DNA from 2 places in the Enterocloster sp. HCN-30185 genome. Region 2 is predicted to be linked to the other one. Evidence: riboswitches for the same ligand, from Rfam matches in the RefSeq annotation. Region 2 holds a riboswitch; the other holds the start of a gene.
The links. A riboswitch is a leader RNA that binds a small molecule or an ion and turns the genes downstream of it on or off. The one in region 2 is predicted to bind cobalamin.

Region 1: linked by a shared signal. The riboswitch ahead of WKT10_RS12210 (ABC transporter substrate-binding protein) and the one ahead of WKT10_RS14740 (energy-coupling factor ABC transporter permease) in region 2 are both predicted to bind cobalamin.

What each region holds. Positions count from the first base shown of each region.
Region 1 is NZ_JBBKBT010000012.1:31,456-34,864, reverse strand. Features, by position in the region: gene WKT10_RS12220 (hypothetical protein) at 1-59, shown strand, start outside; gene WKT10_RS12215 (ROK family protein) at 99-1,061, shown strand; cobalamin riboswitch at 1,153-1,362, shown strand; gene WKT10_RS12210 (ABC transporter substrate-binding protein) at 1,403-2,437, shown strand; gene WKT10_RS12205 (FecCD family ABC transporter permease) at 2,425-3,409, shown strand, end outside.
Region 2 is NZ_JBBKBT010000019.1:19,959-23,367, forward strand. Features, by position in the region: gene WKT10_RS14725 (energy-coupling factor ABC transporter ATP-binding protein) at 1-14, opposite strand, end outside; gene cbiQ (cobalt ECF transporter T component CbiQ) at 11-772, opposite strand; gene WKT10_RS14735 (energy-coupling factor ABC transporter substrate-binding protein) at 775-1,104, opposite strand; gene WKT10_RS14740 (energy-coupling factor ABC transporter permease) at 1,104-1,850, opposite strand; cobalamin riboswitch at 1,997-2,225, opposite strand; gene WKT10_RS14745 (response regulator transcription factor) at 2,257-2,967, opposite strand; gene WKT10_RS14750 (helix-hairpin-helix domain-containing protein) at 3,026-3,409, opposite strand, start outside.

The DNA of each region.
Region 1 (3,409 bases), on a different contig from region 2:
CGGTGTATGCAAACGGCTATACCCCTCTTGAAAAGCATTTCTCCCTTATGGTAAAATAAACCAGATCATAATCTATGAATACATAAAGGGGAAACAATATGCTGAGAATCGGAATTGATCTTGGGGGAACAAAAATCGCTGCCGGACTGGTAGATGAAAACAGAGTGCTGGGGCCGTCCATTCAGGAACCCACGGGCCTGCCAAGGCCTGCCGGAGAGCTGGCAGAGGCTATTTACCATCTGGCATACCGGCTTTTAAAGGAACAGGGACTTACCTTTCAGGATGTGGAAAGTGTGGGGATCGGCATTCCGGGAACGGTAAATAAGGAAACGGACTGTATCGAGTATGCCAATAACTTTGTTTTTGAAAACGTTCCTTTTCTTAAAATGTTAAAGGAGCTTTTCCCATGCCCGGTTTATGGGGAAAATGACGCCAAGGCAGCCGCCTGGGGCGAATATCTGGCCGGTGCGGGACGGGGAAGCCGTTCCATGACAGCCGTAACCCTGGGAACCGGAGTCGGCGGAGGCATTATTTTAAATGGAAAGATTTTAGAAGGCCACAATGGGGCAGCCGGAGAGCTGGGCCATATGGTGATCCATCAGAATGGACGCCCCTGTACCTGCGGGCGGAGAGGCTGTCTGGAGGCCTATGCTTCTGCTACCGCTCTGGTGAGCCGTGCAAAGGAGGCAATGGAGCATTGTGAAACATCTATGCTTTGGAACCTTTGCGGAAGAAATCTCTCAGAAGTAAATGGCAGGATCATCTTTGAGGCTTCTAAAAAAGGAGATCCGACGGCCTGTGAGGTATTGGACAGTTTTACAGAGGATTTATCGGACGGAATTGCCAATATCATCAATATCCTTCAGCCGGAGGTGCTTTGCATCGGCGGAGGCTTAAGCGGAGCCGGGGAAGCCCTCCTTGCTCCTGTAAGGGAGAAAACAGCTCCGAAGATTTATTCCAGAGCTTCAGAGAAAAACACCCGTATCGTGTTAGCAGAGCTTGGAAATGGGGCAGGCATCATAGGAGCGGCCTGCTTAAATGAGCAGATGAGCAAAAACTAAGGAAAAATTTTGACATATGATGAAAAGCTGATATAATAGCTTTGACCCGTACACGGCCCTGTTTACATACCGTTTTAAGGTTGTAAACAGGGCTGCTGTTATATATGGCAGTGCCTGAAAAGGCCTGACAGGGAAGCCGGACCTAGAAGAAGCAGAGCCGACAGCTTCTTAAAAAACGGCGCAGCCCCCGCTACTGTACTGAAGGACGAAGTCTTTAGATATGTCACTGGCATAAAAGCTGGGAAGGCAAAGACGGAGGATGAATTTAAGCCAGGAGACCTGCTGCCATGAGAGGATGCATAAAATGCATACGGGATCATATACTTTCGGAGGGAAAGAACATGAAACAGAAAAAACTGGTAAAAACAGTGATCCTTGTCCTGAGTGCTGCCATGATAGGCGGCTGTGGTGCACAGGGAAGCAATCAGGGTGATTCTCAGGCAGTACAGGAAACGAGTGCAGCCGTTTCAGAATCCCAGAGCAGCTCTGACGGAGCTTATGAGCCTGTAACCATTGTAAATGGAGAACGGGAAATCACATTTACAAAGATGCCGCAAAAGGTACTTTGTGCGAATCTTTATGCAGCAGAAAATATGGTTATGCTGGGGTTGGGAGACCGTGTAGTTGGACGTATTGCTCCGGCGAATCCGGCAGAGCGCCCTCTTCCGGAGTTGGAGGACGAATTTGCTGCGATTCCGGAGGTGGAGAAATCCCATGAAAATGCAGTGGCTTTAGGAACGGATCTTGTGATTGGTCAGGTAAGTGCTTTTAAGGAATCTGCCTGGGGAAGCTATGACCAGTTAGAAAGCAAGGGAATCCAGTGTCTTACAATTACAGGTACGATTGTACCGGATGAAACGGTAGAACATATTTATACAGATATAGAAAATCTGGGAAAAATATTTAAGGTAGAGGACCGGGCGGAAGAACTGATAGAGGATATCCGTTCTCAGATTGAAGAGACACAAAAAGCAGTTTCTTCTGTACCGGAGAATGAAAAACCGAAGGTATTTGTTCTTGATACATTTAAGGGAAATGAAATTTACACAACCTCAAAGGGACTGCAGAGCAACCTGATTGAGCTGGCGGGAGGAATCAACTGTACCCGTAATATGGATGAAGCCAGATGGTTCAATACAAGTGTGGAAACGCTGGTGGAAACGAATCCCGACTGGATTATCATCAATGATTATGGCGCTCAGACGGTAGATGAGAAGAAAGAATTTTTAGATACGAATCCGGCTTTATCCGAGATTCCGGCAGTAAAAAATAAAAAGTATCTTGTGATTCCGCTGGTGGAAGTAATGCAGGATGTACGGGCTGCCAAAGCCTGCCGTACATTTGCTGAAACCTTCCATCCGGAATGTTTCCAGTAGGACGGCAGGGAAAGAGGGGGAGACAGCGCCTCCTCTTTCCTGTGCTGACAATGGTTCTTTTAGGATCTGTTCTGTGGACGATTCATATCGGATCTACAGAGATTCCGATAAAGGAAGTTTTTGAGATCTGTATGGATCAGTTTTTTTACGGAGGAGAAGGTTTAAAGGCAGGAAAATGGTCCGTACCTCATTTTCAGATTGTATGGAATATCCGGCTGCCCAGAGTTCTGTTCGGTCTTCTTTGCGGAGCAGGTCTTTCTGTCTGCGGAGCGGCTATGCAGGCTCTGGTGCTGAATCCTGTTGGCGATCCTTATATTCTGGGGATTTCATCAGGAGCATCTGCAGGAGCTGCCTGTGCGCTTTTGCTTCCGATTTCACTACTTTCCGGTCCCTTTCAGACGACTGCGGCAGCTTTTTTGGGCGCGCTTTTATCTGCCGGCACTGTTTATTTTATGGCGAAAACGGCAGGGGGAGGAATGATACGGCCTGTGCCCCTTATTTTGTCGGGAACGGCTGTCAATGCGGTGATGAGCGCAGTAACCAGTTTTGTTATTTTTCTGGCAAAAAGCCCGGAGAGTATTGCTGCTGTATATAACTGGCAGATGGGAAGCATCGCGGCGGCACAGTGGAAAAATCTTGCTCTTCCGGCAGCTGGCGTTTTATCTGGAACAGTGATATTTACTGTTTGCAGCCGTTATTTTGATATGATGATGATGGGAGATGAGGATGCGGCCGCTCTGGGATTATCTGTAAAGCATTTCCGTTCTCTGATGTTTGGGTTCTGCTCGATTGTAGTGGCATCGCTGGTGTCTGTTACGGGAATTATCGGTTTTGTGGGACTCGTGGTACCTCATATGGCCCGTATTCTTTCCGGAACCAGCACGAACCGGGTGATTATACCTTTAAGTGCTCTGGGAGGAGGGATTTATCTGATCTGGGCAGATGCTCTGGCCAGAAGTCTTTTTGGCGCTG
Region 2 (3,409 bases):
GATGTCTGCCTCATATGCTCCACATCCTCTCTGCCAAAAGCCCTGCTGCCAGAAGCACTCCATACAGAACAATACCCAGCCTCTGCCTTCCTGTCACCAGCTTTTTCTCTTCCAGAAAACGCAGTTCTCCGTCATAGCCTCTTGCCTCCATGGCATTAAAGCTGTCCGATGCCCGCCGAAAGGCCAGAACCAGAAGATTGGCACATATTCCAAAAAATGAACGGTATCCCTGTCTTATCCCGATATCCCCCAGCCTGGCCTGAGCACTCTGCTTCATCTGTTCATAAAGCTCTAAAAGGCCAAACAAAAAGCGGTACATTAAGATCATCAGTTCCAGCATCACTTCCGGCAGATGCCATCTTCTCAAAGTTCCAACCACTTCATATACAGGCGTTGTAAGACTTATCATATACAAACAGGCCGTTCCCGTCAATACTTTCACCGTCACAAAAACAGCTTCCATCACGGCTTCCTTTGTAAAATCCAGTGCAATTACAGCTCCGCTGAGGATAACGAAGAAAAGAGGAATGGTCAGCATTCTCCCGTAAACCGGCCACTCCACTCCTCCCCATTTATGGGTAAGCACTGCCATGCACAGCCCCACTGCCACTGAAATCAGGCCCGTTTTGGATCCAATACACCCCAACAGCGAAATAAGTCCCAGCATGATCTTCCAGTCCGGGTTCCATGACGCCATTTGGGAGCACACGGCATATTGATCCATCAAAAGAATCTGATTTCCATGACAATGATTTCTGTGATGCAGCGCCATAATTAGTTCTCCTGTCTTTCCTCTGTATCGTTTGTACTGTATTTCTTTCTTGCCACCAGATATCCAAATCCATAGCAGATCACGCCAGATCCCAAAGCTGCCTGAAGACAGAACAGCAGGCTTTCCGTTTCTCCCGGAAGTTCTCCTCCTAAAATCCGTTCCAGAACAGGCTCTGCCCATGGCTCATATTCGGGATCGATCTCACCTACCAGTTCGCCGGCTGCATCATCGGCTCCTCCAAATCCCGCATCCTTGGGAGCAGCTATAAACGGGACAATTGTCAATATTACGCAAGCCACCAAAAGACCTGCGATCCACATTGGTTTCTTCATTATCGATTCTCCTCCCCAAATCCAAGCTCTCGAAGTTCCGGACCTGCATAAGTCTGCAGACCGATCAATATCACAACCGTCAGAAGTCCTTCAATCACTGCCAGCGGAATCTGTGTCAATGCAAAAATTCCCAAAAACCGTACAACAGCACTCCATACGCCGTCTGCCGCAGGATGGGCCAGTCCCAGCTGCACACTGGTCACACAATATGTAAACAGATTTCCAAGGGCTGCTGCCAGAAAAACAGCCACCTTCTGATTCAGCTTTATTTTTCTGCCCAGCTTATAAACGCCCCAGCTGACAACAGGACCTGCAATCGCCATACTGAAGGTATTGGCTCCCAGCGTTGTCAAACCTCCATGTGCAAGCAAAAGCGCCTGAAAAATCAGCACCAGAAAGCCGATCACTGCCATGGGAGTCGGGCCAAAGAGAATGGCTCCCAGACCGGTTCCCGTTGGGTGGCTGGAGGATCCGGTCACACTTGGAAATTTCAGGGCAGACAGCACAAAGGCATAGGCGCCTGCCATTGCAAAGATCAAAAGCAGCTTTCTGTGCTCTTTTATCAGACGGTTGATCCGCTTCACTCCCAATACCACAAAGGGAATGCAGACTACCCCCCAGGCAATACAGTACCCCATCGGAAGATATCCCTCCATAATGTGCATGGCATATGCCGGTGACGCCGCTGCAAAACTGAAGAGGATTCCCCAGGCCAGCATGGCAGTTCCTTTTTTTCTTACATTCATTGATGTATGCTCCCTTCTTAAAAGTAAAAAAGCCTGTTTGCCACATAGTTTCTACGTGATCCAAACAGACATGATAAGAAAGCGGATGCTCCGCCTTCCTCCCTTTTCAGGGTATCTATTATAAAAAGCTGTGCTCCGCAGCCTTTATAATCACGCCGAAAAAGGCAGGTCTTCTGGCTCAGGCATCCTCATCACCGGCTCCTTCCCACATAGATTCATGCAGTGGCGTTTCGCAAAAGCCTGTTTCTATTTTAACAGCTTTCTGCATCCGGTAACTCTTCCTTTACAGCGGCGGGACCGCATGGGCTTTCCACCCATTTCCCTATTATCCCGGACTTCCCATGGAATCCGGGCACCTTTTTCTGTTCTGTTTTCCATTTTCCCTCAGCAGGCAGGGATCGAGGCTTTACCCCCTGTTTGATACTCCGAAATAATATCCCACGCCCCATTTTGTATGTACATATCTGGGGTCACTTGGACTTGGCTCGATCTTTTCTCTCAGACGGCGCACATGAACGTCTACCGTACGCACATCCCCGCTGTCCATGGCTCTGTTTCCCCATACATAATTCAAAAGCGCCTCACGGCTGTATACCTTGTTGGGATTGCGTACCAGAAGCTCTAAGAGATCAAACTCCTTTGCAGTAAGGTTGATCTCCTTTTCACCGATAAATACTCTGCGCCCCTCTGTGTCCATCTTTAAATCTCCAGAACCGATCATAGAAGAGGGTTCCTCCCGCTTCTGGCGCTTTGCCTTCAGGCTTCGCCGGATAATGGCCTTGATCCTGGCCTTTACCTCCAGAATGTTAAAGGGCTTGCTGATGTAGTCGTCCGCCCCGTACTCCAATCCCAGGATCTTATCCATATCGCCGCCCTTGGCCGTCAGCATGATCACGGGCATGTCGGAAAATTCCCGAATCGCCTGACATACTTCAAAACCGTCATGCTTTGGGAGCATCACATCTAACAGCACAATATCATACTCTGTCTTTTTTGCCAGTTCTATGGCTTCCTCTCCGTCATAGGCACAGTCCACCTCAAAACCGTCCTGCTCCAGACTGAACCGGATTCCCTTTACGATCAGTTTTTCATCATCTACTACCAATACCCGAGCCATGTTTCATTTCCCTTCCTGTCTGTCTATTTAAAAATGCCCTGACGGGCGCAGTTTTCTTTTAAACGGTTATATCATCCCGTATCTTTTCAAATGCACTTTCCTTGATCCCGGATACATTCATAATATCCTCGATCGAGCGAAAAGCCCCCACTTCCTGACGGTACTGGATAATCGCCTCCGCCCTGGATTTTCCAATGCCTGTAAGTGTCATCAGCTCCTCTGCACCGGCCTTATTCAGATTCACTTTTCTGCCCGTTGAAGCGCTTTTCCCAGGGCTTCCGCTAAAACCGTCACCGGGATCCGTCACAAAGGCCTGATCTGAAAGAATCCCCTGAGTCTTCAGGCGCTCTGCCTCTGTCCGATCCGGAACTTCGATCCGCATCCCGTCCTCTAAGACCATGGCCAGATTGAGAATACTGCCATCTCCCTGCTCAAGGACTCC